DNA from 3 places in the Spongisporangium articulatum genome. Region 3 is predicted to be linked to each of the others. Evidence: riboswitches for the same ligand, from Rfam matches in the RefSeq annotation. Region 3 holds a riboswitch; each other region holds the start of a gene.
What was found. Region 3 has a riboswitch for S-adenosylmethionine ahead of ACIB24_RS15470 (putative leader peptide). Riboswitches for the same ligand answer to the same signal wherever they lie in the genome.
Positions count from the first base shown of each region.

Region 1: it holds a riboswitch for S-adenosylmethionine, as region 3 does, so the genes downstream of both, ACIB24_RS01150 (hypothetical protein) here and ACIB24_RS15470 (putative leader peptide) in region 3, are expected to answer to the same signal.
Region 2: it holds a riboswitch for S-adenosylmethionine, as region 3 does, so the genes downstream of both, ACIB24_RS10865 (bifunctional o-acetylhomoserine/o-acetylserine sulfhydrylase) here and ACIB24_RS15470 (putative leader peptide) in region 3, are expected to answer to the same signal.

Region 1 covers NZ_JBITLV010000001.1:236,642-246,664, reverse strand. Annotated here, with positions in the region: gene ACIB24_RS01175 (ATP-binding protein) at 1-83, opposite strand, end outside; gene ACIB24_RS01170 (FAD-dependent oxidoreductase) at 118-1,776, opposite strand; gene ACIB24_RS01165 (alpha/beta hydrolase) at 1,866-2,630, shown strand; gene ACIB24_RS01160 (circularly permuted type 2 ATP-grasp protein) at 2,718-5,336, shown strand; gene ACIB24_RS01155 (transglutaminase family protein) at 5,333-6,229, shown strand; gene ACIB24_RS01150 (hypothetical protein) at 6,276-6,953, opposite strand; SAM riboswitch class IV at 6,998-7,111, opposite strand; gene ACIB24_RS01145 (sulfurtransferase) at 7,315-8,199, shown strand; gene ACIB24_RS01140 (1-acyl-sn-glycerol-3-phosphate acyltransferase) at 8,318-8,821, shown strand; gene ACIB24_RS01135 (hypothetical protein) at 8,831-9,568, shown strand; gene ACIB24_RS01130 (DEAD/DEAH box helicase) at 9,650-10,023, opposite strand, start outside.
Region 2 covers NZ_JBITLV010000003.1:257,339-267,361, reverse strand. Annotated here, with positions in the region: gene ACIB24_RS10880 (diguanylate cyclase) at 256-1,965, shown strand; gene ACIB24_RS10875 (matrixin family metalloprotease) at 2,029-2,940, shown strand; gene ACIB24_RS10870 (DUF4192 domain-containing protein) at 3,045-4,250, shown strand; SAM riboswitch class IV at 4,324-4,448, shown strand; gene ACIB24_RS10865 (bifunctional o-acetylhomoserine/o-acetylserine sulfhydrylase) at 4,529-5,845, shown strand; gene metX (homoserine O-acetyltransferase MetX) at 5,883-7,064, shown strand; gene ACIB24_RS10855 (NUDIX domain-containing protein) at 7,140-7,625, opposite strand; gene ACIB24_RS10850 (universal stress protein) at 7,706-8,158, shown strand; gene ACIB24_RS10845 (HhH-GPD-type base excision DNA repair protein) at 8,178-8,753, shown strand; gene ACIB24_RS10840 (RNA polymerase sigma factor) at 9,076-10,023, shown strand, end outside.
Region 3 covers NZ_JBITLV010000005.1:99,235-109,257, forward strand. Annotated here, with positions in the region: gene ACIB24_RS15445 (epoxide hydrolase family protein) at 1-820, shown strand, start outside; gene ACIB24_RS15450 (general stress protein) at 896-1,603, opposite strand; gene ACIB24_RS15455 (Dps family protein) at 1,670-2,272, opposite strand; gene ACIB24_RS15460 (acyl-CoA dehydrogenase family protein) at 2,372-3,586, opposite strand; gene ACIB24_RS15465 (alpha/beta hydrolase) at 3,680-4,600, shown strand; SAM riboswitch class I at 4,684-4,774, shown strand; gene ACIB24_RS15470 (putative leader peptide) at 4,780-4,881, shown strand; gene ACIB24_RS15475 (nitrite/sulfite reductase) at 4,984-6,708, shown strand; gene ACIB24_RS15480 (phosphoadenylyl-sulfate reductase) at 6,890-7,627, shown strand; gene ACIB24_RS15485 (PhzF family phenazine biosynthesis protein) at 7,743-8,564, shown strand; gene ACIB24_RS15490 (uracil-DNA glycosylase) at 8,645-9,484, shown strand; gene ACIB24_RS15495 (alpha/beta fold hydrolase) at 9,494-10,023, shown strand, end outside.

The sequences.
Region 1 (10,023 bases), on a different contig from region 3:
GGGTTCAGTGCCTCGAACAGGAACAGCGTGCGCAGCTCGTCGGGGGTGAGCTTCCGTTCCGTCTGGTTCTCGATAACCGTCATCGCGTCATCACTTCGTCCGTCGACTCGACCAACTTCACGTCAAGGCCAGGTATTGGTGCACCAGGGTCACGGCCATCGCGCCCTCACCCACCGCCGAGGCCACCCGCTTCACCGACGTGGCCCGCACGTCGCCGGCCACGAACACCCCGGGGATGCTCGACTCCAGCGGCCACGGGTCGCGTTCGGGCTCCCACCCCTTGGGCCGCGCCCCGGCGTCCAGCAGGTCGGTGCCCGTCTTCACGAAACCGGAACCGTCCCGGGTCAATTCCTCGGGCAGCCAGTCGGTGCGCGGGGCGGCGCCGATGAAGATGAACAGGTGGGCGCAGGTGACCGTCTCCGTCTCGCCGGTCGGGTTGTGCCGCAGCACGATCCGGTCCAGGTGGTCGGAGCCGGCGCACTCGGCCACCTCGGTGCACGTGCGCACCTCGATGTTGTCGATGGCCTCGATCTGCTGGATCAGGTAGTGGCTCATGGTCCGTTCGAGGTTCGGACCGCGCACGGCGATCGTCACCTTCGCGGCGTAGCGCGAGAAGAACACCGCGGCCTGGCCGGCCGAGTTGGCCCCGCCGACGATCACCACGTGCTCGCCCTCGCAGGCGCTGGCCTCGGTGGCCGCCGAGCCGTAGTAGACGCCCCGGCCGACGAAGTCGTCGGCGCCCGCGGCGTCGAGGTGCCGGTACGAGACCCCGGTCGAGAGCAGGACCGCGTGCGCGGAGATGCACGTGCCGTCGTCCAGGTGCACCTTGCGTTGCGGGCCGGTCGCCTCCAGCCCGACCACCTTGCGGGCGGTCAGGAGCTCGGCGCCGAACCGGCTGGCCTGCCGCCGGGCCCGGTCGGTCAGCTGGCTGCCGCTGACCCCCTCCGGGAACCCGAGATAGTTCTCGATCCGCGAGCTCTGGCCGGCCTGACCACCCGTGGCCAGCCGTTCGACCAGCACCGTGCGCAGGCCCTCCGACGCCCCGTACACCGCCGCGCCCAGCCCCGCGGGGCCCCCGCCGACGATCACGAGGTCGTAGAAGTCGCCCGTCGGTTCGGTCGAGAGGCCCACCTGGGCGGCGACATCCGCGATGGTCGGCTGCACCAGGGGCTCACCGGACTCGGTCAGCACGACCGGCACGGCGTCCTCGTCGAGCCCCGCGGCCTTCAGCAGCGCCTGACCCTCGGCGTCCTCGGAGGTGTACCACCGGTAGGGCACCCCGCTGCGGGCCAGGAAGTCGCGGATCTCGTACGACTGCGGTGACCAGCGGTGCCCGATGATCCGGGTCTCGGTGATCTCCCGCTCGCCGGTGGCCTTCCACATCTCGATCAGGCTGTCGAGCACCGGGTAGAGCTTCTCCTCCGGCGGTTCCCACGGCTTGAGCAGGTAGTGGTCGACGTCGACGAGGTTGATCGCCTCGATCGCCGCGTCCGTGTCGGCGTAGGCGGTGAGCAGGGCGCGGCGGGCCTGCGGGAACAGGTCCATCGCCTGCTCCAGGAACTCGATGCCGGTCATCCCGGGCATCCGGTAGTCGGCCAGCAGCACGGCGACCCGGTCGCCCCGCAGCCGGACCTCGCGCAGTGCCTCCAGTGCGGCGTCGGCCGAGTCGGCACGCACCACCCGGTAGTCGTCGCCGTAGCGGCGCCGCAGGTCACGCGCCACGGCGCGGGACACCGACGGGTCGTCGTCCACGGTCAGCAGGATGGGCTTGCCCAAGCGGAGCCTCCGAGATAGCGGCAGCGTCTCTGATCGACAAGTCGAGTATGGTCCCCGACATTCCACCCCCACCACCGGGAGGCCCGGCAGTGTTCGACGCCCTGGTCGACGCAGGCCTGCGTACCACCGGGCTGGTGTTCCCGGGCGCGGCCCGCGAGGTCACCGACCCGGGGCTCGCCCCGGGGGAGGAGCTGGTCCGGACGGCGACCGCCGCCTCGGGTGAGGAGGTCGCCCTGGTCACGCGGCCCGGTCCGGGCCACCGGGCCACCGTGTTCCTGTACGGCAACGCCATGGTGATGGCCGACACCGGCCCGGTCCGACGGGTGCTCGGCGACGACAGGGCGACGGTGGTGTGCGTCGACTACGTCGGGTACGGGTTGTCGCCCGGGACGCCGGGGGAGGGCGGCTGCTACCGGGCCGCGCACGCCGCCTTCGACCACGCCGAGTCGCTGGTGGGCGCGGGGAACGTCGACGTCGTGGGCTGGTCGTTGGGCAGCGCGGTGGCCCTGGAGCTGGCCACCCGCCGGTCCCCGGGCCGGCTCGTGCTGCTGTCGCCGATGAGCGGGGTGTCCGGGTACGTGCTGTCCCCGCTCCGCCTGCAGGGCACGCCCCTGCGCCGGCTCGGGCCGTTCGCCGGGGTGGGCCGCGCGGCCCGGGTGCGCTGCGACGTCCTGCTGGTCAGCGGCACGGACGACCGGCTCACCCCCACCTGGATGGCCCGGGACCTGGCCGCGCAGTTCGAGCGGCGCCCCGGCCTGCGCACGGAGCTCATGCTGGTCGACGGGGCCCAGCACAACGACCTGTTCTCGTACCCCCAGGTCTGGCGCCGGACGCTGTCCTTCCTCTCCTCGTGATCACGAACTCGTCCATGATCACGATTGAGGGGCGGGTGTGACGGACCTCCTTCGCAATCACGGACGCCAACCAGGACAATCACCCGGGTGACCGCCGCACCGCTGGAGCAGCACCCCGACGACGGGAGCGTGCTCGAGGGGTACCGGACCCGCCGCTACGCCCACCCCGAGCTGCGCGGGGCCGACGAACTCCTCGACCCCGACGGCGACGTACGCAGCGGCTGGCGCGACCTGGCGGCCGCGGTCGACCTGCTCGGCACCTCCGGGCTGCAGGCCCGCATCGGTCAGGTCCGGCGGCTGCTGCAGGACGACGGGGTCACCTACGCGCCGGGCGACGAGACCGTGTTCGGCGGGTGGCGGCTCGACCCGTTGCCCACGATCGTGTCGGGCCCCGAGTGGGACGAGCTGGCGGCCGGCCTGGCCCAGCGCGGCGCCCTGCTCGACGCGGTCCTCGCCGACGTCTACGGCGAGCGGCGGCTGATCCGCGAGGGCCTGCTGCCGCCCGAGGTCGTCTACGGGCACAGCGGGTTCCTGCGCCAGTGCGACGGCATCCTGCTGCCGGGCGACCACCAGCTGATCCTCGCCGCCACCGACCTCGTGCGCCGCCCCGAGGGCTGGTACGCCCTGGGCGACCGGGCCCAGGCGCCGTCCGGGTCCGGCTACGCGATGCAGAACCGGCGGATCGTCTCGCGGGTGATGCCGGCGTTGTACCGGGACACCCAACTCCGCCGGCTGCGCTCGTTCTTCCACACCCTGCGCTCGGCGTTGCAGGCCGTCGCGCCCCGGCCGGGCGAGATGCCGCGGGTGGTCATCCTGACCCCGGGGGCGCCGAGCGAGACGTCGTTCGAGCACGCCTTCCTGTCCAGCCTCCTCGGCTTCCCGCTGGTCGAGGGTCGGGACCTCCAGGTCCGCGACGAGCAGGTCTGGTTCCGCTCGCTCGGCCGTCCCGAGCGCGTCGACGTCGTCCTGAGAAGGGTCGACGGCTGGTTCTGCGACCCGCTGGAGCTGCGCGGCGACTCGCGGCTCGGCGTCCCGGGGCTGCTGCAGGCCGCTCGGGCGGGCAACGTGAGCATCGTGAACCCGCCCGGCGCGGGCGTTCTCGAGAACGGCGGCCTCGTCCCGTTCCTGCCCCGGCTGGCCGAGGTCCTGCTCGACGAACCGCTGAAACTGCCCAGCGTGCCCACCTGGTGGTGCGGCCACGACGCGTCCCGCCGGCACGTGCTGGCCAACCTGGGCGAGCTCGTCGTCCGGCCGATCGCGCGCGGAGTGGGCCGCGCGAACCGGTTCGGCTGGGAGCTGTCGAGCCGGCAGCTGGCCGCGTTGCGGGCGCGGATCGAGGCCGAACCGCACAACTGGTCCGCCCAGGAGCGGCTGGAGATGAGCAGCACCCCGGTGGCCACCGCCGCCGGGCTCGAACCGCGCCGTCTGGTGCTGCGGGCCTTCGCCGTGGCCGGGCCCGACGGGTACACGCTGATGAACGGGGGGCTCGGCCGCGTGGGCGCCGAGGTGGCCAGCTACGACATCTCCAACCAGAGCGGGGCGTCGGCCAAGGACGTCTGGGTGCTGGCCGACTCCGACGTCGACCTGGCCGACCTGGCGGTCGTGCCCGCACCCCTGGTGCAGCAGCCCGGAGCCCCCGAGCTCGAGGTGCTGGACGACGTCCCGGTGGCCGCCGCCGCGACCGCGGCGGTTCCGGCCCGCGTCGCCGAGGACCTGTTCTGGCTCGGCCGGTACGCCGAGCGGGCGGAGGACGCGGCCCGGTTGCTGCGGGTCGCCTCCGACCTGGCCGCCGACCACGCGCACGCCCCGGGCAGCGTCGGGCACGGATCGATGACCCGGATGCTGCGGGCGCTGACCGGCGTCACCACCACCTTCCCCGGGTTCCTCGGCGAGGGTGCGGCCGAGCGCCTCGAGGAACCGGGCCCCGAGCTGCTGCGCCTGGCCGTCGACACCTTCCTGCCCGGGTCGCTCGCGCACGGGGTGCGGCACACGATCGAGGCCGCGTACGGCGTCCGGGAGCTGCTGTCCACGGACACGTTCCTGGTGCTGTCGGGCATGGAGCGGGCGCTGCACGAACTGGCCCAGCGCGAGGAACCCGAGCTGTACCTGCAGCCGGCCACCTCCCGCGTGTTGGAGGGGCTGCTGGCCCTGTCGGGGCTGGCCGCGGAGAGCATGGTCCGCGACGGAGGCTGGTTCGTGATGGACGCCGGGCGCCGGATCGAGCGCTCGCTGCAGCTGGTGCAGCTGCTGCGGCACGCGCTGGACCCGCAGCTGGGGGGCGCCGAACCGCTGGACGGCGAGGAACTGGTGCTGGAGTCGGTGCTGATCGCCGCCGAGTCGGTGATCACGATGCGCCGCCGGGTGCCGGGCCGGCCGCGGGCCCAGGCCGTGCTCGACCTGCTGCTGGTCGACCCCGACAACCCGCGTGGCCTGGCCCACCAGCTCGACGCCCTGGATGCCGACCTGGCCGGGCTCGAGGCCGGGCTGGCCGGCTCCCGCGACCTGCCCGAGCTGGACGCCGCGCGGGCGCTGGTGGCCGGGGGCGTCGTCGTCGGGGAGGCGGCCGACGACCGGACGGCGCTGCTGGCCCGGCTCGAGGAGCTGTCCGGCGTCCTGTCCGACCTCGGCTACGCGGTCGCGCGCACCTACTTCGCCCGCGTGCTGCCGCCGCGACCGCTGGCCGTGGACGGCCGGGAGACGCGATGAGCGAGACCACCGCGCGGACCTACCGTGTGCGGCACGTGACGACGTACGAGTACGAGGACGACGTCACCTCCTCCTACGGCTGGGCCTACCTGACCCCGCGCGACGCCCCGGGCCAGCAGGCGCTGTCCGCCGAGGTGACGGTGGCCCCCGCCGGGCTGGTGGCGAACGGGCAGCCGGATTTCTTCGGCAACCACGCCTCGTACTTCGAGGTGCACACGCCGCACCGGAAGCTCGTGGTGACCGCCGAGAGCCGCGTGGTCGTCGACCGGCCACGGTTCGAGCTGGCCACGCTGGACGACGTGCGCTGGGACGAGGTCGGGCCGTACGAGCCGTTCGCGGACGTTCCGGACGCCCCGATGCTGGCCGCGCACTACCGGCTGGAGTCGCCCCGCTTGGCCATCGAGCCCGTGGCCACCCTCGCCCGCTCGTGGTTCACCCCCGGCCGGCCCCTCGGGGAGGCGCTGCACGCGCTGGTGCACGGCATCTACGCGGGGTTCCGGTACCGCTCCGGGGTGACCACCGTGACGTCGTCACTGTCGGAGGTGCTGGCCCGCCGGGAGGGCGTCTGCCAGGACTTCGCGCACATCGCGGTCGCCGCCATCCGCTGGGCCGGCCTGCCCGCGCGCTACGTCAGCGGGTACGTCGAGACCACGCCGCCGCCCGGCCAGCCGAAGCTGCAGGGCGCCGACGCCTCGCACGCCTGGGTCTCGGTGCTGGTGCCGGGCATCGGCTGGGTCGACCTGGACCCGACCAACGACGGGGTCGTCGACTCGGCCTACGTGGTGACCGCGTGGGGCCGGGAGTACACGGACGTGCCGCCGCTGAAGGGCGTGATCTTCACGGAGTCGGCCAACAGCACGCTCAGCGTCGCGGTGGACGTCGAACGCCTCTAGATCGCGCTCGGAATCCGACACGTTCGTGTGGGATTCGGGGCGCGATTCAGGCGGTGGCCTCGACGCGGGCCGGCGGCAGGCCGAGGACGCCGCGCAGGGTCTTGGACTCGTAGCCGCGGCGGAAGGCGTCGTTCTCCAGCAGAGCCGGGATGACCGCGCGGGTCAGAACCTCGAGCTCGTCGAGGCCGTCGGCCCGGACGCGGAAACCGTCGAGCCCCGTGCGCTGCCAGCCCTGCAGGCGGGAGGCCAGGCCGGCGGCGGGCCCGGACAGCAGCGGGAGGCCGTCGTCGGCGGTGCCCAGGTGCAGGTCGGTGCCGAGGCCCAGGCGCAGGTCGGCGAACACCAGAAGCTTCTCCGTGGGCCGCGGCGACCCGGCCCGCAGCTCGCGCAGGGCCGACACCGCGGGGGGCGTCTGCTCCGGCGTGGCGACGACGGTGAAGGCGATGTCCGCCTCGGCGACCGCCTCGGCGGGGTCGTCCCCGACGACGCAGGCCCGCACCTCGGTGCCCGGACCACCCGCCCCCGGGGCGGGTTCGAGCTCGAGTCGGCGGACGTCGTCCGCGCGGGTGATCAGCAGGCCCACCTTGGCCCTGAGCCCGAGGTCCGTCGCGCTCGCGGGAAGCGTGACGAAGTCGAGGCGGGCCCGCTCAGCCGCCTCCACCAGCGCCGGCAGGTCCGCCTCGGGACAGCCGTCGAGGGCGACGGCCAGTCTCAGGGGCGTCACGCAGGGCATGGCGGGCGTCCTTCGTCGGTCAGGGACCCGCAGGGAGTCCGCGCTTGCCGCGCTCACCTCGAGCACGGCCCGGTCCTCACCCGGAGCACCCCACCGCGGAGGAGGGTTGCCGACCAGCGAGCCGGGGCTTGGCGCTGGTTCTCATGACCGCCGTCGATGATACGGGCGTCTCACGGACCGGACAAGACCGGCGATTAGTCGACTGGATCACTCCACATTGACGGGCGGATGACGCCGTGGTTACGGTCTGCGGCATCGGGCGGTCTACGGTCCTGACCACGGCATGAGAGTTGCCGCAGCGGTCGTGTCCCTGGTCGCGCCCGGCTTCCGACTTATCGATCAAGGAGATCCGATGGCCCTGCCCCACGACGACGACCCGAAGCTCGCCGAGTACGCGCACCCCGAGCGGCTCGTCACCACCGACTGGCTCGCCAAGAACCTCGGCACCCCCGGCCTCGTGGTCGTCGAGTCCGACGAGGACGTGCTGCTGTACGACAGCGGCCACATCCCCGGCGCGGTGAAGGTCGACTGGCACACGGAGCTCAACGACCAGACCACCCGCGACTACCTGGACGGTGAGCAGTTCGCGAAACTTCTCTCCGAGAAGGGCATCTCGCGCGACTCGACGGTTGTCATCTACGGCGACCGGAACAACTGGTGGGCCGCCTACGCCCTCTGGGTGTTCTCGCTGTTCGGCCACCCGGACGTGCGCCTGCTGGACGGCGGCCGCGCGGCCTGGATCGCCGAGGACCGCGAGTTGTCGACCGAGGTGCCGTCGCTGCCGGCGGCCGACTACCCGGTCGTCGAGCGCGACGACTCGACCATCCGCGCCTTCAAGTCCGAGGTGCTGGAGCACCTCGGCAAGCCGCTGGTCGACGTCCGCTCCCCCTCCGAGTACTCGGGCGAGACGACCCACATGGCCGACTACCCGCAGGAGGGTGTGCTGCGCGGCGGTCACATTCCGGGTGCGGCGTCGGTCCCGTGGGCGCGGGCCGCGGCCGAGGACGGCCGGTTCAAGGGCCGCGCCGACCTGGAGGCCATCTACCTGCAGGAGCAGGGCCTGAAGGCCGACGACGACGTGATCGCCTACTGCCGCATCGGTGAGCGCTCCAGCCACACGTGGTTCGTGCTCACCCACCTGCTGGGCTTCTCGAACGTCCGCAACTACGACGGCTCGTGGACCGAGTGGGGCAACAGCGTGCGAGTGCCGATCGTGAAGGGCAGCGAGCGAGGCTGACGTCACGTTCACCCGTCTGGCTCAGTGAGGCGGCCCGGCTAGGGTCGGTGCGATGAGGATTCGTGCCGCCCTTGCCCGGGCCGCTTTCCGTTTGTCGCGGTTCACCAAGGTGGGGACGGTGCCCCGCAACGGCATCTTCATCGGGGCCCCGCACACCTCGAACTGGGACTTCGTGCTGGCCCTGATGCTGCTCTGGCACGACCGGGTGCCGCCGCACATCCTGGTCAAGAAGGAGTTCTTCCGCTGGCCGTTCGGCTACGTGATGCGCGGGCTCGGCTGCGTGCCGGTGGACCGGTCGCACCCGGGTGGGATGGTCGGGCAGCTCGCGGAGATGGCCGGTGGGCGCGAGGATTTCACGGTGGTCGTGGCGGCCGAGGGCACGCGCAGCAAGGGTGAGTACTGGAAGTCCGGGTTCTACCGGCTGGCGCTGGAGACCGGGCTGCCGGTGACGCTCGGCTTCGTCGACGGGCCGTCGCGGACGACGGGCACGGGGCCGAGCGTGACCATGACCGGCGACGTGAAGGCCGACATGGACGTGCTGCGGGAGTTCTACGCCGACAAGCGGGGCCTGAAACCCCGGCACCGCACCGAACCGCGTCTGCGCGACGAGCTGGATGGATAGGCTGCGGCAATGGACGGTGACGTCACTGCTGCCCTGGTCACCGGAGGGCTCGGGCTGGTGGTCGCGGTGGGCAGCGGCATCCGCTCCGAACTGAACAGTCGGCGTCAGGTACGAGTCGATGCGGACCTCGAGAAGTTGCGCAGCGAGCTGGAACTGGCTCGGAATGAACTCGTCAGACAGCAGGCGGACGTCGAGCTGTTCGACCAGTACAGGCGTCCCCTGCTCGCCGCGGCCGTCGAACTGACCCGCCGCCTCGGCAACATCCGCCATCGCAACTTCGACATCTACCTGCGCACCAGTGGTCGTCGCGGTGAACTTGCCGTGCTCACCACGCTCTACCGACTGGCCAGCTACCTGGGCTGGCGCGAGGTCATCACCCGCGAGCGGGCCTATCTGCGACACCCTGACGACGCCAAGGCATCGACGCTGGTGAGACAGCTCGAGGATGTCGCGACCCAGTTGTCGAGCGATGGCCCCGGCTTCGGGACCGAGCTCATGCTCTGGAAGGACGAACAGCGGGCCGTGGGTGGGTTAATGATCTTTGGCGAAAATCCCTCTCGCATCATCGGTTTCGAGCAATTTGTCGAGGACTACGATCAGGTGTTCGCGCCGTGGCTGGGGGACTTCGCCGGTGTTCTGCTTCGACCGGATGTCGCTGAGCACCCCAGGCTGCTGGCTCTGGGGGAGAGCCTGGACCGTCTGATCGAGGAGCTGGACGCCAGCCACTACTTCAGTGGTCGCTACTAACGGCGAGGCCCATACTCCCCTTAACCCCGGATAAGAGCTCCATCAACGGCTCTTACTGGTGGATAACGGGAGCATGAGCAGTCAGACGCCGTCGAGGCGACCGACGGACGTGACCGTGACGACGGCGGCGCCGGCCTCGTCGGACGCCGCCAGGTCGACGGTCGCGCTGATCCCCCAGTCGTGGTCGCCGGCCGGGTCGTCGAAGATCTGCCGGACCGTCCAGGCGCTCGAACCCCGTTCGAGCAGGAACAGTTTCGGGCCGCGGGCGTCGGGGCCGGTGGGCAGCTCGTCGTGCTCGTCCCAGTAGCCGTCCATCGCGTCCGCCCAGGCGTCGGCACCCCAACCGGCCTCCACGTCGAGCGCGCCGAGCTCGTCGTACCTCTCCCGGGCGGCCAGCTCGACCCGGCGGAACAGGGCGTTGCGGACGAGAACGGTGAACGCGCGGAGGTTCTGCG
Region 2 (10,023 bases), on a different contig from region 3:
CGGGGCGTCAGGGATTTCTCGTGCATTGTCATCGGCCGGGGCACCCTCACGCCATACCCCCGGGTAACTGGAGTTCTGTGTCACGCGGGACGGAAGTGGGTAAGGATCTGGCGACCAATCATGGCCAATCATGGGCAATCGTCGCCGTCGGTGACGGTTGTCTCAGTTGATCGGGTTGTGCAGTGATCGTGGCTGAGTGGGACCATTTCGATACGGGGCGTGTTTGGCGATGCGTCCCAGTCGGGGGTGATGAGCGTGGGCGAGAGCGACTCTCCTGATGAGCACTCGCTGCGCTCGTTGGGTACCGACGAGCACTCGCTGCGCTCGCTGGGCGCCGACCAGCACTCGCTGCGCTCGCTGGGCGCGGTGCCCGTCGCCGTCGGCGACGACCGCCTCGACGGCGCCCCCGTCGTGCGCAACCTCGGGGCCGACTGGGTGGTCCGCGCCCAGGACGGCGACGCCGCGGCCGTGCTGCGCGAGGTCGAGGCTCTGCTGTCGCTCGACCCGAACCCCCGCGACCGCGCCCAGGCCATGTACGCGCGGGCCCTGTGCCTGATCGCCTTCGACGATCTGCCGGGGGCGATCCGGGCGTGCCGGGCCCTCGTCGGCCACTGCCGCACCGCGGGTCTCGACGCCGCGGGCCTGCGCGGCCGGGCCGTGCTCGTCGACCTGCTGCGCCGCGCCGGCCGCCTCGAGGAGGCCATCGGACAGCTGGCCCGGGCGATGGCCATGGAGTCGACGCTGACCGACCTCTCGCAGCCGGACGTGCAGGCCGCGCTGGGCGCGCTGGCCGTGGCCCTGCGGCACTGCGGGGTGGGCGAGGAGGCCGACCGGCTGGAACGGCGGCTGGCCTCCGTCGAGCCGGAACTCAGCCTGCCGCAACGCAGTTCGCGCCTCAGTAACCTCGCCTTCGAGCACGCCGGCCAGGCCATGGAGGTCTCCCGCCGTCCGCCGTACGCGATCGACCGGCTGCTGCTGCGCCAGGCGCTGGTGGAGATCGACCGCGCGCGCGAGCTGGCCGCGCACGGCGGCTACCAGGTCGTCACGGTCGAGTCCGAGGTGCTGCACGCCTTCGCCGAGGCGGCCACCGGTGACGCCGAGTCCGGCCTGCGCCGGTTACGCGGGCTGGCCGACGTCCTCGACCTCGGCCCCGAGGCCACCTCCGCCCAGGTCTTCTGGGTGGCGGGCGTCGTCCGGGCCCTGTGCCGGCTCGGCCGGGCCGCCGAGGCCCTGCGGGAGGGACGGGACGCCGCCGCGCGGGTGGGTGCCTCGGCGCGGGCCGCGTGGGGGCTGTCGGGGGAGCGGCTGATGCTCAGCTACGAGCTGATGCGGGCGGAGAACCCCGACGCCGAACGCCCCGGGTCGGCCACCGCCGACTACCTGGGCCTGGGCGAGCAGCGCACCGACACCGACATCACCCTGCTCGGCGCCCTGTTCCGGGCCCGGGTGGCCCTGCTGCGCAACGCCGACGAACGGCGGATCCTGGCCCGGGAGGCGGCCAGCGACGCGCTCACGGGGCTGGTCAACCGGCGCGGCGCGATCGGCGCGGTGGCCGACGCCGCGGCCCGGCCCTCGCCCGACGCGATCGCCCTGCTGCTCATCGACCTCGACGGGTTCAAGGAGGTCAACGACTCCAGCGGGCACCTGGTCGGGGACGGCGTGCTGCGGGAGGTGGCCGGGGAGCTGCGCACGGCGGCCCGGCAGGACGACATCGTGGCCCGGTGGGGCGGCGACGAGTTCGTTGTCATCGCCGTGCTCGACCAGGAGCGGGCCGTGGCGCTGGCCGACCGGCTGCGCGAGCGGGTCCGGGCCTGCGCCGAGCGCATCGGCGCCCCGGGCATCACGGCCAGCATCGGCGTGGTGGTCCGGAACGGGCCGATCGTCACCGACCAGTGGCTGCGCACCGCCGACGAGGCGATGTACCGGGCCAAGCGGGCCGGCGGGGACGCCACCGTCTGCGGCTGACGCGTTGCTCCGAACGGGGTAACCCGGCTGTAGCCGCGGGGGAGAGCGGTCGACGGGGCTCCTGTGAGCCTGGACCCCGGCCCTGGAGTCGACGCTGCCCAGTCGCAGGTGTCGGTCGGCTCCGGGGACGTCGTCCGGCTGCTCCCGCAGCCCCGGCACGTGGCCGTCAACACGCCCTCCCGGCGTCCCGTGCTGCTGGTCGCCCTGCTCGTCGCGGCCGTCCTGGCCGGGCTGCTGTGCGGGGTGGCCGCAGGCCGCGGCCACGGCCCGTGGGCCGGCACGCTGGCCGGTCGCTGGGCCCGCCCGGCGCTGCCCGCCGACGCCGCCCGCGCACCGCTCGCCGTGCCCCTGGCCGCGCCCTCGGGAAGCGGCGGGTACCGGTTCCTCGAGCTCGAGGACGACGGGTCCGGCACCCCGGTGCGCTGGGACCCGTGCCGCCCCATCCACTACGTCATCCGCCCGGACGGCGCCCCGCCCGGCGGTCTCGCGGCCGTGCGGTCCGCGATCGCCCGCCTCGAGCAGGTCACGGGCCTGCGCTTCACCTCCGACGGCACCACCGACGAGGCTCCCCGCACCGGCCGCCCGTCCATGGACCGGGCCCGGTACGGCGACCGCTGGTCGCCCGTCCTGATCGCCTTCACCGACCCGACCGAGTTCCCCTCGATGGCCGGGTTCGCCGGCCTCGGCGGCCCGGAGTCGATCGGCGGGAACGACCCGGGTGAGCGGCGCTACGTCACCGGCGTGGTGCTGCTCAACCGCGAGAACCTGGCCCAGATCGCCACCTGGGACGACGGTTCGGCGCGGGTCGAGGCCGTGGTCCGGCACGAGTTCGGGCACCTCGCCGGGCTCGACCACGAGAACGACGACGACTCGCTGATGAACCCCCGGCCCGACGGCACGCCCGCCGACTACGCGCCGGGTGACCTACGCGGCCTGGCCAAGCTGTCCGGTGGGCCCTGCTTCCGCGACTACTGAGCCGTGCTCGTCCTGTAATTCACAGGCCCTGAAACGGCTGGTTGTGCACAGGTTCTCGGGTGCACGCCCGCGTCGCGGGTCGATCCGGGCCAGGCTTGCTCGGCATGACGTCGAGTGCGATGCAACCCGGGCCGGGGCCCGATGAGGACTTCGAGTACGACGTGGTGCTGTCCGGTTCCGGGCCGGCCGATGCGGTGGCCGCGGTCTGGTACCGGCTGGGCTACAAGCCCGCCGAGAGTCTCGTGATGGTGGCCGTGCACGAGCCGAAGGGGCGGTTGGGGCTGACCCTGCGCGGCGACGTCCCGCCGGACCTGCCCGGCCGCCGTGAGCTGATCCGCCAGCTGTACCAGCCGATCCGGGCCGCCGGAGCGGTCCGGGTGCTGGTGATGCTCTTCCAGGCCGACCTGTTCGACGCCCGGCCCGGTCGGGCGCCGGGGTCGCGGCCGTCGGTGCGGGTCGCTCAGCTGCGAGACGAGGTACGTCGATTGGGCGGGTCCGTCATGGACGTGATCGGCGTCGGGCGGGACTCGTACCGTTCGCTCGACTGCCGGGACCGGACGTGTTGTCCCGCGGCGGGTTTCCCGATCGCCGAGATCGAGACCAGCCGGGCGGCAGCCACGTTCACGGTGGCCGGCCGGGCCCTGGTCTCCTCGATGGAGGGGCTGCTGGACGACGTCCAGCCCGAGCCGTTCGCGGGTGCGCCTGCGGAGGACCCGGGGCCGTGGACCGTCGCCGATCGCCTCGGGTGGTGGGAACGGTGGGCGGCCGCCTTCGACGCGGACCAGCTGGGCGACGGGGAGGTCGCGGCGCTCGGGCCCACGCTGGACGATCCGTGGCTGCGCGACGCGGTGGTGCTGGCCGGGCTCGGCGGGGACCGCGACGTCGTCCGCGCCGGTCTGCACCTTTCGGAGGACGGCTGGGACGGCTTCCTCACGTCCGGCGGCGGGCCCGAGTACGACCGGGTGCTGGCGCTGGACCCGGAGACCGAGCACCGGGCGGCGCTGCTGGAACGCAGCCGCGTCGTCCTGGCCGCCGTGGCCCGGCGGTCGGCGCCGGGCGCGCGGGGCGGGGCGCTCGCCGTCCTGGCCCTGCACGCCTGGTACCAGGGCGACACGACCCGGGCGCGGCTCCTGGTCGAACGGGCCCTGGCCGACCGGCCCGGGCAGTCGCTGGCCCGCCTCGTCGGCCAGCTGCTGCTGACCGGTACGGCCCCCGGGTGGCTGCCGCCGGCGTGGGTCACCCGGCCGGGTGTGACCCCGGCGACATCCAGGGCCCGCTCGGGCCCGAACACCCAGGAGAAACACGGGTGAAATATCGACCTGTCTGGTGCACAATGGAAGGCACGGTTCCGCAGGGGCGCGGGGTTGGTTATCCTGTGCCCACGGTCATGAGTGCCAGCGACAAGCCCCGGCTAGCTGGCCGGCAACCCTCCTTCCGCGGTGGGGTGCCCCGGGTGATGACCTGGTCGCCGTCCCGGGCGCATCCCAGGGCGGCGGCAAGCGCGGTCGACTCCCCGTCGACGCGTCGGCTGCGGGCCCTGCCCGCGCGGGCACGCCTGGCGTGCCCCTGACCTGGAGGAGAGACACCCATGTCCGACGGCTGGTCCTTCGAAACCCGGCAGATCCACGCCGGTCAGACGGCAGACGGCACCACCGGGGCCCGCGCCCTGCCGATCTACCAGACCACCTCGTTCGTCTTCGAGAGCACCGACCAGGCCGCGGCCCGGTTCGGGCTGGCGGAGCTCGGCAACATCTACACCCGCCTCAACAACCCGACCACCGACGTGGTCGAGCAGCGCATCGCCAGCCTCGAGGGCGGCGTCGGCGCGCTGCTGGTGGCCAGCGGCCAGGCGGCCGAGACCCTGGCCATCCTCAACCTGGCCCAGGCCGGCGACCACATCGTCTCCAGCCCCAGCCTCTACGGCGGCACGTACAACCTGTTCCACTACTCGCTGCCGAAGCTGGGCATCGAGGTCTCGTTCGTGGAGAACCCCGACGACCTCGAGTCGTGGAAGGCGGCCGTCCGGCCGAACACCAAGGCCTTCTTCGCCGAGACCATTTCCAACCCGAAGCAGGACGTGCTCGACATCGAGGGCGTCGCCGGGGTGGCGCACGAGGCCGGCGTCCCGCTGATCGTCGACAACACCGTCGCCACGCCCTACCTGATCCGCCCGATCGAGCACGGCGCCGACATCGTCGTGCATTCGGCCACGAAGTACCTGGGCGGTCACGGTGCGGCCATCGCCGGCGTGATCGTCGACGCGGGCAAGTTCGACTTCGGCGCCGACCAGGCCAAGTACCCGGGCTTCAACGAGCCCGACCCCAGCTACCACGGCCTGGTCTACGCCGAGACGCTCGGCGCGAACGGCATCTTCGGCGTCAACCTGTCCTTCATCCTCAAGGCGCGGGTGCAGCTGATCCGCGACCTGGGCCCGGCGGTCTCGCCGTTCAACGCCTTCCTCATCGCGCAGGGCCTGGAGACGCTCAGCCTGCGGATCGAGCGGCACGTGGCGAACGCGAAGGCCGTCGCCGAGTGGCTGCAGGGTCGCGACGAGGTCGAGTCGGTCTCTTACGCGGGCCTGCCGTCCAGCCCCTGGTACGCCAACGCGCAGAAGTACGCGCCGAAGGGTGCGGGTGGCGTGCTGGCCTTCGAGATCAAGGGCGGGGTCGAGGCCGGCAAGCGGTTCGTCGACGCCCTCGAGCTGCACAGCCACGTGGCCAACATCGGTGACGTGCGCAGCCTGGTGATCCACCCGGCCAGCACCACGCACAGCCAGCTCACCCCCGAGGAGCAGGCCGCGACCGGCGTCACGCCCGGTCTGGTCCGCCTCTCGGTCGGCCTGGAGAACGTCACCGACATCATCGCCGACCTCGAGGCGGGCTTCCGGGCCGCCAAGGGCGACTGAGCGCGCTGTCCGAGCGAGAAGGCTGAGTACACCACGCATGTCAGCGGCTGAGGCGGAGACCCCGTCCCCGGGTGAGAACCCGGGGACGGGGTACCCCGTCGTGCTTCCACCGGCGTCCGGCGCCTGGTTCGAGGGTGACGAGGTCGGGCACCGGCAGTTCGTGGACGTCGGCGACATCGGCCTGGAGCGTGGCGGCCGGCTGGCGGGGGTCCGGATGGCGTACGAGACGTGGGGCGAGTTGTCCCCGGCCCGTGACAACGCCGTCCTGGTGCTGCACGCGCTGACCGGCGACAGCCACGTCGCCGGTGACGCCGGCCCCGGGCATCCCACCCCCGGCTGGTGGAGCGAGCTGATCGGGCCGGGCCGCGCCCTCGACACCGACCGCTGGTTCGTCGTGGCCCCCAACGTGCTCGGCGGCTGCCAGGGCACGACGGGCCCGGCCTCCACGGCCCCGGACGGCGTCCCGTACGGCAGCCGGTTCCCGTACCTGACGGTGCGGGACCAGGTCTCCGCCGAGGTGCGGCTGGCCGATGCGCTCGGTCTGGACCGGTGGGCGCTCGTCGTCGGCGGCTCGATGGGTGGCATGCGCGCCCTCGAATGGGCCGTCATGCAGCCCGACCGGGTCGAGCGACTGTTCCTGCTGGCCACCACGGCGGCCGCCTCCGGCGACCAGATCGCCTGGTGCTCACCGCAACTGGCGGCCATCAAGGCCGACCCGGCCTACCGGGGCGGCGACTACTACGGCGGTGCGCCCGGCACCGGGCCGCACCTGGGCCTGGGCGTCGCGCGCCGCATCGCGCACGTCACCTACCGCACCGAGCACGAGATCAACCTGCGCTTCGGGCGCCGCCCGCAGCCGGGGGAGGACCCGCTGGGCGGGCGCGGCCGGTTCGCCGTCGAGTCGTACCTCGACCACCACGCCGAGAAGCTGGTGCACCGGTTCGACGCGAACTCCTACCTCGTGCTCACCGAGGGCATGAGCAGCCACGACGTGGGGCGCGGCCGCGGGGGCGTCGCCGCGGCGCTGGCCCGGGTTACGGCGAGGACGGCGGTGGCCGCCATCGACTCCGACCGCCTCTACCCGCCCGACCAGAACGCCGAGATCGCCGCCGGCATCCGGCACTGCACCGGGATGCGGCTGATCTCCTCGCCGTACGGGCACGACGGGTTCCTCGTCGAGACCGAGCAGGTCGGCAAGGTCCTCGGCGAACTGCTCTGAGCGCTCATGCTCCCGCTAACCACCCCCTAGGCCGCGAAATAGCCTCTCGAACGGTGGCTTCCGGGAGTATGAGCGTCAGGGGGTCGTGATCCAGGACTGGACGGCGGGCCAGGTGGCCGCGAAGCCCGAGTGCAACGCGAGACCCGGGACGGCGTCCAGGTCGACCCAGGCCAGCGCCTCGCTCTCCTGGGTCGGCGGGCCGATCGTCAGGTCGTCGGGGGCGAAGGCGAGAACGTACGTGTAGGACCACTCGCCGTGGTCGGTGCCGACCAGCAGCGGGTTCTCGGGGAGTTTCAGGGCTGCGCCGTCCAGCCCGGCCTCCTCCTCCGCCTCGCGCACGGCGGCGGTCTCGATCGACTCGTGCGAGTCCCGGGCCCCGCCGGGTACACCCCAGGTACCGCCCTCGTGCGTCCAGGCGGCCCGCAACTGCAGCAGGATCTGGCGCGGCGCCGGTTCGTCGCGAGCCCCGCGCACCAGCACCAGACCGGCCGCGCCGTAGCGGCCCCAGTGCCGGTGCCCGAGGTGGCAGTGCACCCAGGCGTTCCCGTCACCGGCACTCATGCCGCCACGGTACTTGGCCACTCGCAGCCACCGTGACCGCGACCTGTTCCTGGGGTAGCTTCAGGGGCGGGAGGTGCTTCATGTCGGTTCTGGTCGGATTCGCGCCAACCCCCGAGGGCAGGGCCGCCATCGAACGGGCCGTCGCGGAGTGCGCCATGCGCTCGGCGGACCTCGTCGTGGTCGTCTCGCAGGCCCGCCCCAACCCTCTGGTCGCGGAGCCGGCCCCGGTCACCGCCGGCGACATCCTGAGCCTGCTCGCGGAGCTTGGTGCCGCCGACCTGCCCTGCACCGTCCAGCCCTCCGATCCGCAGATGGACTTCGCCGACCAGGTGCTCGAGGTCGCGGACGACCCCCAGGTCGAGCTCATCGTCATCGGCCTGAGGCGGCGCTCGGGCTCCGGGAAGCTGATCCTCGGCAGCTCGGCCCAGCGCATCCTGCTCGAGGCGTCCTGCCCGGTGCTCGCGGTCAAGGGCGTCCGGGTGAGCATTCCCGCCGACGAAGGTGTCCCGGCCGGCGCCCGCGAGGCGCTCTGAGACAGGGCAGGATGCCGCCATGGGTTTCCAGATCACCGGCCTGCCGGAGGCCGACGCCGTCCTCGACGAGTACCCGCTGGCCCTCGTCATCGGGATGCAGCTCGACCAGCAGTACGGCATCGAGCACGCCTTCCGCGGCGGCTGGAAGATCCTGACCCGGTTCGGGACGCTCGACACGGGCGCGATCGCGGCGGCCGACCCGGAGAGGTTCTCCGAGCTCTGCCGCACCCCGCCGGCCATCCACCGGTTCCCGGCCGCCAAGGCCACCGCCGTCCAGAAGCTCGCGACCCTCGTCGAGGACAGCTACGCCGGCGACCCGGCCCGGATCTGGACCGAGGCCACGACCGGTGACGACCTGCTGAAGCGGCTCAAGCAGCTACCGGCCTTCGGCCCGCAGACGTCGAAGATCTTCGTCGCGCTGATCGGCAAGCAGCTGGGGGTCCGGCCGGAGGGCTGGGAGGCGGCGGCGGGCGACTATGCGCTGCCCGGGTACCGCTCCGTGGCCGACGTCGTCGACGCCGAGTCGCTGACCAGGGTCCGCGACTACAAGAAGCAGAAGAAGGCCGCGGCCAAGGCGGCCGCGACCCCGGCGTAGCCGGCCCGGCCACGCGGACGTAGGGCGGGACATAGGGCACGTACAGGGCCCTCCGGTACGTGACAACCCTGGGGACGTGCCACAATGAATGGTTGACCGGCGTGTGACAGTGGATTGCGGACGACAATACGGGCATGTTTGAGCCGTGCCCGGCGTTGAGTCCTGCGTCTGGCTGCCCGCGCGCCGACTTTCATCTGCTCCAACAGCTGTGCTCGACGAAAGGTAGTCAGTGTCGTCGGTTCCGACCTCCCGTCCGCTTCCGCCCGAGTTCGGGCATCCCGCTCTGCAGGACCTGCTCCGGCTCGCGAAGACGCGGGGGAGCGTGGACGCGATCGTGCTCAGGGAGGCCTGCGAGCAGGCCGACGTCCCGATGAACCGCATGCGTGGCGTGCTGAGGGCGCTCGACGACCTCGGCGTCACCATCGAGGTGCCGCACGCGGCCACCGGTAAGGTCGCCGCTGCGGCGACCTCGCGGGTGACCACGACGACCGCCCGGGCCGGCGCGACCAAGCGTCCCGCCGTCCAGGCCGTACCCGATCCGACCGACGAGCCCGCCGACCAGAACGACGCTGAGGGGGACCTCGTGACCAGGTCCGCGACGAAGACCACCAAGGCCGCCGCGACGAAGACCACGGCCAAGACCACGGCCAAGAAGGCGCCGGCGAAGAAGGCCGCCGCCACCGCCGAGGCGGAGCCGGCCCAGAAGACCACCGCGAAGAAGACCGCCGCCAAGAAGACGGCCGCCAAGAAGACCTCCGACTCCGCGGCCGAGGCGTCGGACGCCGAGGCCACCGACGAGGACGCGGACGCCGAGCTCCAGGAGCCGGACGGCACCGAGATCGAGGGCGAAGAGGTCGAGATCGAGGACGTCGAGGTCGAGGAGGTCGCGGCGGAGGAGAGCGCCGAGGACGGCGACTCCGACGAGGAGGAGTCCGGCGACGCCGCGGCGAAGACCGAGGGGGCCCCGGTCGCTGCGGCCGAGAAGCCCAAGGAGGAGGAGGGTGCGTTCGTCCTGTCGGACGACGACGACGACGCCCCCGCCCAGCAGGTCGTCACGGCCGGCGCCACCGCCGACCCGATCAAGGACTACCTGAAGCAGATCGGCAAGGTCGCCCTCCTGAACGCCGAGCAGGAGGTCGAGCTCGCCAAGCGCATCGAGGCCGGCCTGTTCGCCGAGGAGAAGCTGAACTCCGGCGAGAAGCTGGAGCAGAAGCTGCGCCGTGAGCTGTTCTGGATCGCCGAGGACGGCCGCCGCGCCAAGAACCACCTG
Region 3 (10,023 bases):
GACCGTCGTCCTGCTGCACGGCTGGCCCGACTCGTTCCTGCGGTTCGAGCGGGTGCTGCCGTTGCTGCCCGACGTCAACGTCGTCGTCCCCGCCCTGCCCGGCTACCCGTTCGGGCCCGCGACGACCGAGCCGGGGTCCGGCGCGCGCCCGGCGATGGGCACCCGGGTGCTGGCCCTGCTGGCCGAGCTCGGCCACGAGCGTTGCGTGGTGGCCGGCGGCGACATCGGCACCGGGGTCGCGGAGGCGATGGCCCGGGAGGCGCCCACAACGGTGGCCGCGCTGCACCTGACCGACATACCGCTGAACCGGCTGGCCAGCGTGCCACCGGCGGAGCTGACCGAGGCCGAACGGCGATACGTCGCGGGGGCGCAGGAGTGGTCCCGCACCGAGGGCGCGTACCTCCAGCAGCAGGCCACCAAGCCGCACACCCTGGCGGTCGGGCTCGGTGACTCACCGGCCGGGCTGGCCGCGTGGATCCTCGAGAAGCTGCGCAGCTGGAGCGACTGCGGCGGCGACGTCGAGACCGCCTTCGGCCGCGAGGACCTGCTCACCTGGCTGACGCTCTACTGGGTCACCGGCACCATCGGCTCGTCGTTCGCGGCCTACGTCGAGCGCCCGCCCGCGGTGCTCGAGAGACTGGCGACGCCGCTGGCGGTGACCCAGTTCGAGCACGACCTGGTGAAGGCGCCCCGGGAGTTCGCCGAGCGCTGGTACGCCGTGCGGTCCTGGGAGATCGAGGCGTCGGGCGGGCACTTCGCGGCCTGGGAGCGGCCGGAGGCGTTCGTGGCCGGCGTCCGGCGGGCGCTCGCGCTCAGCTGACCAAGATCACCGCGTGCATGCACCGATCGGTAGCTGCACTACCGATCGGCGCACCGTACCGGTGATCATGAAGCGTCAGCCCTCGCCGCGGGCCGCGCGTTCGGCCGCCTCCCGCTCCTCGCGCCGCTTCTTCTCGATCATCTCGCCGTACGTCGGGCCCGTCGGAGCGGGGGCCGGCGTCTCGTCGGCGGGCGACTGCGGAGCCGGCGCGGACGGCGGGGTGCCCCAGCCCCCGGCCGGCACCTGGGTGGGCGGGGGCGGCGGGTACGGCTGCGGCGTGCTCGCCCCGAGCCCGGTGCCGCCCTCCAGCTGGCGGAGCAGGTTCATCGCCCGGCCCGCCTGTTCGGGCAGGCACAGCACCCGGTACTCGGTGGCCACGATCTGCGAGGTCGAGCTGAAGTCACGCCGGCCGCCGGTCAGCGAGTAGGCCAGCAGCGCGTAGGCCAGGCCGAAGGCGGCGCCGAGCGGGATCGCCGCCAGCCACGAGCCGTCCTTGCCCGCCCCGATGATCAGCAGCAGGAACCCGATCATCGCGCCGAAGTAGGCGCCCGAGAAGAGACCCGACATCGCCACCCGCGGGTAGGTGAGCCGGCCGGTGACCCGCTCGACCATCTGCAGGTCGACGCCGACGATGGTCACCGACTGCACCGGGAAGTGCTGGTCCGACAGGTAGTCGACGGCCCGCTGCGCCTCCACGTAGGTGCGGTACGACGCGATCGTGTCGCCGCGGGGCGGGGTGGGCAGGCCGGGACGGGCGGCGCCGGTGGGACCGAGGTTCGACATGTGATCATTCTCCCCCGCACCGCAGGCGGCCCCGCAACCGGAGCCGCCTGCGAATCGACTGGGAGATTACTGGGTGCCGGCCCGGTCGGCGTTGGCCGCGGCCTCACCCTCGGACGAGAGGCCCGAGGTGCTCAGTTCCCCGCCCGCGTTCTCCAGGTGGGCGCGCACGAACCAGTGGAACAGCTCCAGCTGGTGCAGCTGACCCACGAGCAGGTCGTTGGTGACGTCGTCGAGGTCCTCGGTCTCCTGGGCCGCCTTGCGGTGGTCGGTGATGACCCCGGTGTAGACGATGTCGAGCGCGGCCAGGTGCTGGATCGCGCCCGCCCGGCCGACCGAGTAGTCGTCCCAGGTGCGCTGCTTGACGATCGCGCCCGGCGTCCCGTCCGGCGAGGCGCCGAGGGTCGCGATGCGCTCGGCAACGGCGTCGGCGAACTCGCGCACGACGTCCACCTGCGGGTCGATCATCTGGTGCACCGAGATGAAGTGCGGGCCCACCACGTTCCAGTGGGCGTGCTTCAGGGTCAGGTGCAGGTCGTTCAGCGCGTTGAGGCGCTGCTGGAGAATCTCGGCCACCTTCCGGCCCGTGTCGAGGCTCAGACCGGGCACGGTGTACGACGGCTTGTCGAACGAGGGGGCCTTGCTGCTGGGTGCGTCAGTCGTGGTGGTCATACCCCCGACGATAGGAGCGCCTTGTACTGACCGCACCTTGAGATGTCAAGGGCCGCGCACCCTTTGCGTGTGCGCGGCCCTCGATCACGTGCTAGCCGCTCAGCTCTTGCTCTTGTACAGCTCCAGCAGGCGACGCCCGACGATCATGCGCTGGATGTCGGCGGTGCCCTCCCCGATCAGCAGCATCGGCGCCTCGCGGTAGAGCCGCTCGATCTCGTACTCCTTCGAGTAGCCGTAGCCGCCGTGGATGCGGAACGAGTCCTCCACGACCTGCGCGCAGTACTCCGAGGCCAGGTACTTGGCCATGCCGGCCTCGAGGTCGTTGCGCTCACCCGAGTCCTTCTTGCGGGCGGCCATGATCATCATCTGATGGGCGGCCTCGACCTTGGTGGCCATCTCCGCCAGGCGGAACTGCACGGCCTGGTGCTCGGCGATCGGCTTGCCGAAGGTCTCGCGCTGCTGGGCGTACTCGATGCCGACCTCGAAGGCGCGCATCGCCAGGCCGCACGCGCGGGCGGCGACGTTCACACGGCCGACCTCGACGCCGTCCATCATCTGGTAGAAGCCCTTGCCGGGCTCACCACCGAGGATCTCGGCGCTCGTGGTCTCGTAGCCGTCGAAGACCAGCGGCGTGGTGTCGACGCCCTTGTAGCCCATCTTCTCGATCTTGGCCGGGACCTCGAGGCCCTTGCCGACCTTGCCAATGCCCGGTTCCTTCTCGACCAGGAAGGTGGTCATGTTCTTGTAGACCGACTTCTCGCCCAGCTCGGTCTTCGTGAGGACCGCGACCAGCGACGAGGAACCGCCGTTGGTCAGCCACATCTTCTCGCCGTTGATGGTCCAGGTGTCCACCCCGTCGGCCGTCGGCTCACCCTTGGTCGCCTTGACCTTGATGGCGGAGACGTCGGAGCCGGTGTGCGGCTCGCTCATCGAGAAGGCGCCGCGCAGCTCGCCGGCGGCCATCCGGGGCAGGTACTTCTGCTTCTGCTCCTCGGTGCCGTGGTGGATCAGCATGTGGGCGACGATGAAGTGGGTGTTGATGATGCCCGAGACGCTCATCCAGCCCCGGGCGATCTCCTCGACGCAGAGGGCGTAGGTCAGCAGGGACTCGCCCAGGCCGCCGTACTCCTCGGGGATCATCAGGCCGAAGATCCCCATCTCCTTCATGCCCTCGACGATCGCCGTCGGGTACTCGTCCTTGTGCTCCAGCTCGTTGGCGACCGGGATGATCTGCTCATCCACGAAGGTCTTGACGGCCTTGAGGATCTCCCGCTGGTCGTCGGTGAGACCTTCAGTGTTCTGCAGGCGACCCATGAGCCGTCGCGCTCCTTTGCATCAGTTGCATCAGTTCAGTGGTGGTGTTCGGAGTATGGACAGCCTGCCAGAGGCAAAGCACCCTGGCTCGGTGTGACCGTCACCACCGGGGGACCCGCCCGCCGCGCGATCCTGGCCGCCGGCGTGCTGGGCGGGCTGGGCCTGATCGGGACGGCGGGCGCCCTGGTCTACGAGGACGTCCTGCCCGGCCGCGTGGCCGCCCTGAAGTGGCTGGGCCTGACCGGCCCGGCCGGCGCCGTCCCCGCCGTCCCGACCGGGCCGTCGGCCTCCGGCCGGTTCCGTTCCCACCGGCGCGGGGTGGACGTGAACTGGGCCGTCTCCTACCCCCGGGGGTTCGAGGACGACGCCCGCCTGCCGGTCTGTCTGGTGCTCCACGGGCGGGGGGCCAGTGCCGCGGGGATGCAGGAGATCGGCTACCCCCAGGTGCTCTCGGCGGCCGTGGCGGCCGGGGTGCCCCCGTTCGCGCTGGCCGCCGTCGACGGCGGGGAGACGTACTGGCACCCGCGGCGGGACGGCGACGCCCAAGGGATGCTGCTGGAGGAGTTCCTGCCGCTGCTGGCCCGGCGGGGGCTGCAGGCGTCGGAGAACGACCGGATCGGGGTGCTCGGCTGGTCGATGGGCGGGTACGGCGCGCTGCTGCTGGCCGCCCGGCTGGGGTCCGAACGGGTGGCCGGGGTAGTCGCCGAGTCCCCCGCCCTGTGGCTGGAGCCGGGAGACAGCGCGGCCGGGGCCTTCGACGACCGCGAGGACTTCGAGCGCAACGACGTCTTCACCCGCGCCCGGCTGCGGGCGCTGACGGGCGTGCGGGTCAAGATCGACTGCGGTCGCGCCGACCCGTTCTGGTGGGCCGCCCGCACGTACGCGCAGGACCTGGGGAAGGCCACCGGGACGGCGCCCGAGACCGACTTCGGGGACGGCGTCCACACGAACCGCTACTGGCTCGCAAAGGCACCGAAGTCGATCGGATTTATCGGCAATGCGCTGGTCAGGTGAGGTCCGGCCCCAAAACCGGGCAGAGGAGTCCACATGATGGACATCACTTTGACGCTGAAAGAGAGCGCGCCGTACCTTCGTTGAAGCCATCCAGAGCGACCGAGAGACCTGGCTCGTAGACGTCGCAGCAACCACCCCGACTGGGGCAGGTGCTTCCGCCAGGAACGATGGGAGCAGACATGACCCCGGCACCGAAGACCCCGCCGCTGACCAAGCGTGCCTACGTGGATCTTCTGCGGACCGCCAGCGCGGCGTGTCTGGCCGGCGTCTGCGCCGGCTGAGCCCAGCCGAACCCGCACCACTGCACCGCGCCCGCCCGGGCGCGGTTCGAGCGCGCGCACGCACCCGTCGTCCGAACCCGCAAAGGATCCGTGAGCAGTTCCGTGAGCACCGAGACCCCGGCCAAGACCCCCGCCGCGAAGGGCGCCGCCGCGCGCCCGAAGCGGCCCGAGGGGCAGTGGGCGCTGGGTGAGCGCGAGCCGCTGAACGAGAACGAGGCCTGGAAGGCCCGGGAGGGCGGGCTCGCCGTCCGCGAGCGCATCCTGTCCACGTACGCCGAGCAGGGCTTCGCCAGCATCCCCGGCGAGGACCTGCGCGGCCGGATGCGCTGGTGGGGCCTGTACACGCAGCGCAAGCCCGGGATCGACGGCGGCCGCACCGCCTCGCTGGAGCCGCACGAGCTGGACGACGAGTACTTCATGCTCCGCGTCCGCATCGACGGTGGCGCCGTGACCGTGGCCCAGCTGCGCACCTTGGCCGAGATCTCGCAGCGGTTCGCCCGCGGCACGGCCGACATCACCGACCGGCAGAACATCCAGTACCACTGGATCCGGGTCGAGGACATGCCCGAGATCTGGGACCTGCTGGCCGCCGCCCGGCTGTCGACCACCGAGGCCTGCGGGGACACCCCGCGCGTCGTCCTCGGCTCGCCCCTGGCCGGCATCGCCGCCGACGAGATCATCGACGGCACACCCGCGATCAAGGCCATCGTGAAGCAGTGGGTGGGCGACCCGACGCTGGCCAACCTGCCCCGGAAGTTCAAGACGGCCGTCAGCGGCAGCCCGCACCAGGACGTCGCGCACGAGATCCACGACATCGCCTTCGTCGGCGTGAACCACCCCGAGCACGGCCCGGGCTTCGACCTCTGGGTGGGCGGTGGCCTGTCGACCAACCCGATGCTCGCGCAGCGGCTGGGCACCTGGGTGCCGCTCGACGAGGTGCCCGAGGTGTGGCACGGCGTCATCCAGATCTTCCGCGACTACGGCTACCGGCGGCTGCGGACCCGGGCCCGGCTGAAGTTCCTGATGGCCGACTGGGGGCCGGAGAAGTTCCGCCAGGTGCTGGAGGACGAGTACCTGAAGCGTCCGCTCCTCGACGGCCCGGCGCCGGTGCTGCCGACCACCAAGCACGACCACGTCGGCGTGCACCGGCAGAAGAACGGCAAGTTCTACGTCGGGGCCACGCCCGTCGTCGGGCGGATCAGCGGCTCGGTCCTCGAGGGGCTCGCGGACGCGATGGAGAAGGCCGGTTCGAACCGGCTGCGGTTCACCCCGCAGCAGAAGCTCGTGGTGCTCGACGTGACCGCCAAGCGGGTCGCCGACCTGCTCGACGACCTGGACACGATCGGCCTCACGGCCCGCCCGTCGATCTTCCGCCGCGGGACGATGGCCTGCACCGGCATCGAGTTCTGCAAGCTGGCCATCACGGCCACCAAGTCGACCGCCACGACCCTGGTGAACGAGCTGGAGACCCGGCTGGCCGACGTCCCCGAGCTGTTCACGCTCGACGGCCCCTCGCTGACCATCAACATGAACGGCTGCCCGAACTCGTGCGCCCGCGCGCAGATCGCGGACATCGGTCTGAAGGGCATCCAGGTCCCGAACCCGGACGACCCGCAGGGCCCGACGGTCGAGGGCTTCCAGATCCACCTGGGCGGCGGGCTCGGCGTGCACGCCGGATTCGGCCGCAAGCTGCGCGGGTTGAAGACGAGCTCGGCCGACCTGCCCGACTACGTCGAGCGGGTCGTGCGGCGCTGGCTGAAGGAGCGCGACGGCGAGGAGACCTTCGCGTCGTGGGTGCTGCGGGCGGACGACGAGGCCATCCGGTGAGCGCGGCTGAGGGCGCCGCGCAGCCGGCCGGTACGACGCAGCGGGCGGTCCCGTACTTCTGCCCGTTCTGCGCGGAGGAGGACCTGCGGCCCCGCGAAGAGGGTGGCTGGCACTGTCGCAGCTGTCTGCGCGCCTTCAGCCTGACCTTTTACGGAATAAAGACTTTGGAGAGTGAAAGATCATGATCGGTTCGCTGATCAGTCGCCCCGAGGACGTCGCCGCCGCACTGGATGCCGACCCCGTCGCCTTCGCCGCCCACGCCAACCAGGTGCTCGAGGGCGCCGACCCGCTGACCGTCCTCGGCTGGGCCGGGCGTGCGTTCGGCAAGAGCTTCGTCGTCACCGCCGCGATGGGTGACACGGTGCTCGCGCACCTCACCTCGCGCGCCGTCCCGGGCACCGACGTCCTGTTCGTCGACACCGGCTACCACTTCGCCGAGACCATCGGCACCGTGAAGGCCGTCGAGGCCTCGTACCCGGTGCGGATGCTCTCGATCACGCCCAAGCAGTCGGTCGCCGACCACGAGGCCGAGTGGGGCAAGCTGCACGAGACCGACCCCGACCGGTGCTGCGCGCTGCGCAAGGTCGAGCCGCTGAACCGGGCGCTGGCCGGCTACCGGGCCTGGGCCACCGGGCTGCGCCGCGACGACTCCCCCGAGCGCGCCGACACCCCGACCGTCCAGTGGGTCGAGAAGCGCGGCATGCTGAAGCTCGCGCCGATCGCCACCTGGACGGACGACGACGTCGCGGCCTACGCCGATGCCCACCCCGACATGCTGACCAACCCGCTGCTGCAGGTCGGCTACACGTCGGTCGGCTGCGCGCCCTGCACCCGGGCCGTGCAGCCCGGTGAGGACGCGCGGGCCGGGCGCTGGGCGGGCCGGGCCAAGACCGAGTGCGGGATCCACTACGCCATCTGAGCAAGCTGGTCGTGATCGAGGACTTGGGAGGAGGCGCGTCCCAAGTCCTTGATCACGACCACTTGCGTCGGATTGGCCGTCGACGCGGGTTGCACCCGGCCCCACCCTTGAGCGCATGAGGTCCTTTGCGCAGGTAGACGTCTTCACCACCGAGCCCGGCCTGGGCAATCCGGTGGCCGTCGTGCTCGACGGTTCGGGGTTGTCGACGGAGGCCATGCAGCGGTTCGCCGCCTGGACCAACCTGTCCGAGACGACGTTCGTGCTGCCACCTTCGGGTGAGGCCGACTACCGCGTCCGCATCTTCACCCCGACCTCCGAGCTGCCGTTCGCCGGGCATCCGACGATCGGCACCTGCTGGGCGGTGCTCGACGCCGGGCTGGTCAAGCCGACCGACGGCGCCGTGACGCAGGAGTGCGCGGCGGGCCTGGTTCCCCTCACGGTGACCGACGGGGTGGTGACGTTCACCGCGCCCGTGGCCGAGATCCGGCCCGAGCCGGGCGGTCTCGACGAACTGGCCGAGGCGTTGAGCGGGGTCCGACCGCACGCCCCGACGCTGGTCAACGCCGGCCCGCCCTGGTTGACCGCCCGCGTGACGCCGGCCGAGCTCGACTCGCTGACCATCGATTCCGGCCTGCTGCTAAGGCTTTTCGCCGAGCACGGCTGGGACCTGACGCTGTACGCGGTGGATGCCGACGACGTCGTCCACGTGCGCTCGTTCTTCCCGACCGACGCCCTCGTGGAGGACCCGGTGTGCGGGTCGGGCAACGTGGCCGTCGCGGCGCACCGCCGGGCCACCGCCGGGTTCACCGGCGCGTACGCCTCCCGCCAGGGCTCGCACCGAGGTCGGGACGGGCACCTGGCCGTCTCCGTGGACGCCGACGCGATCCGGGTCGGGGGCCGCGCCGTGACGGTCGTCCGGGGCACGGTCGCCATCTGAACGCGCGCCGAGTGTGAGGCGCAGGCACAGCACTCGACCCCTGGACCGCGATTCCTGCGCATGAGCGTCACACTCGGCGGGTGGAACCGCTCCCGCACCCGCTGACCGGGCAGCCCTTCGCGTCGCCGGTGCCGCCCGGTACCGGCTGGCCCGAGGACCCGGCCGCCTCGGACACTCCCGTCGCGAAGACCCCGGCGAGCGTCCGGAGACTGGCCCGCGGGGCGTCGTCCGAGCGCGAGCTCCAGGCCCGCGCGTCCGTCTGCCGGGCCTGCCCGCGCCTCGTGGAGTGGCGCGAGGAGGTCGCGGCCACCGGCCGTCGCGCCTACGCGGGCCAGCCCTACTGGGGCCGGCCGGTGCCGAGCCTGGGGCCCGTGGACGACGACGCCTGGCTGCTCGTCCTCGGGCTCGCCCCGGCGGCGCACGGCGGCAACCGGACCGGGCGTGTCTTCACCGGTGACCGGTCCGGCGACTGGATCTTCGCCGCCCTGCACCGCGCCGGCCTGGCCACCCAGGCCACGAGCGGGCACGCGGGCGACGGGCAGGGGCTGATCGGCACCCGGATCATCGCCCCGGTGAAGTGCGCTCCCCCGGCCAACAAACCGACGCCGGCCGAACGCGACGCCTGCGCACCCTGGGCCGACCGCGAGCTCGAACTCACCGGCGCCTCGCTGAAGGCGATCGTCGCGCTCGGCGCCTTCGCCTGGGACGCCGCCCTCGCCCTCGCGACCCGCCAGCGCTGGGCCGTCGCGCGCCCGCGACCGAGGTTCGGGCACGGCGCGGAGGCGACGTTCGAGCGACCGGGGGCGGGCGCCGTCCACCTGGTCGGCTGCTACCACGTGAGCCAGCAGAACACCTTCACCCGGCGCCTGACCGAGCCCATGCTCGACGCCGTACTCGCGCAGGCCGCGAAGTACCGGTAGGCATCTGACATGGAGCCGGACACCACGGGGTACGCCGACGTCAACGGGTTGCACCTCTACTACGAGACGTACGGCGAGGGCCCGCCGCTGGTGCTGCTGCACGCCGGGATGATGACGATCGAGGCCAGCTTCGCTCCGCTGATCCCGGCCCTGGCGCAGCGGTTCCGCGTCATCGGAGTCGAGGCCCAGGGGCACGGGCGGACGGCGAACATCGACCGGCCGATCACCTACGTCAACCTGGCGGCCGACGTCGTCGCCCTGCTCGACCACCTCGGCATCGACGCGGCCCACGTGATGGGGCACAGCACGGGCGCCGGCACCGTGCTGGAGCTGATCACCGCCCACGGCGACCGGGTACTGAGGGCCGTCCCGTTGAGCGGCAGCGTCCGAGCCGACGGCATGGTCGACTTCAGCGAACCGGGCGCCTTCGAGCGGTACGCCGACAAGCTCCCGACCGAGGCCGACCTGGCGGCCATGCGGGAGGGCTACGAGCGCCTCTCGCCGCACCCGGAACGGTTCGACGAGTTCTTCGCCTACAT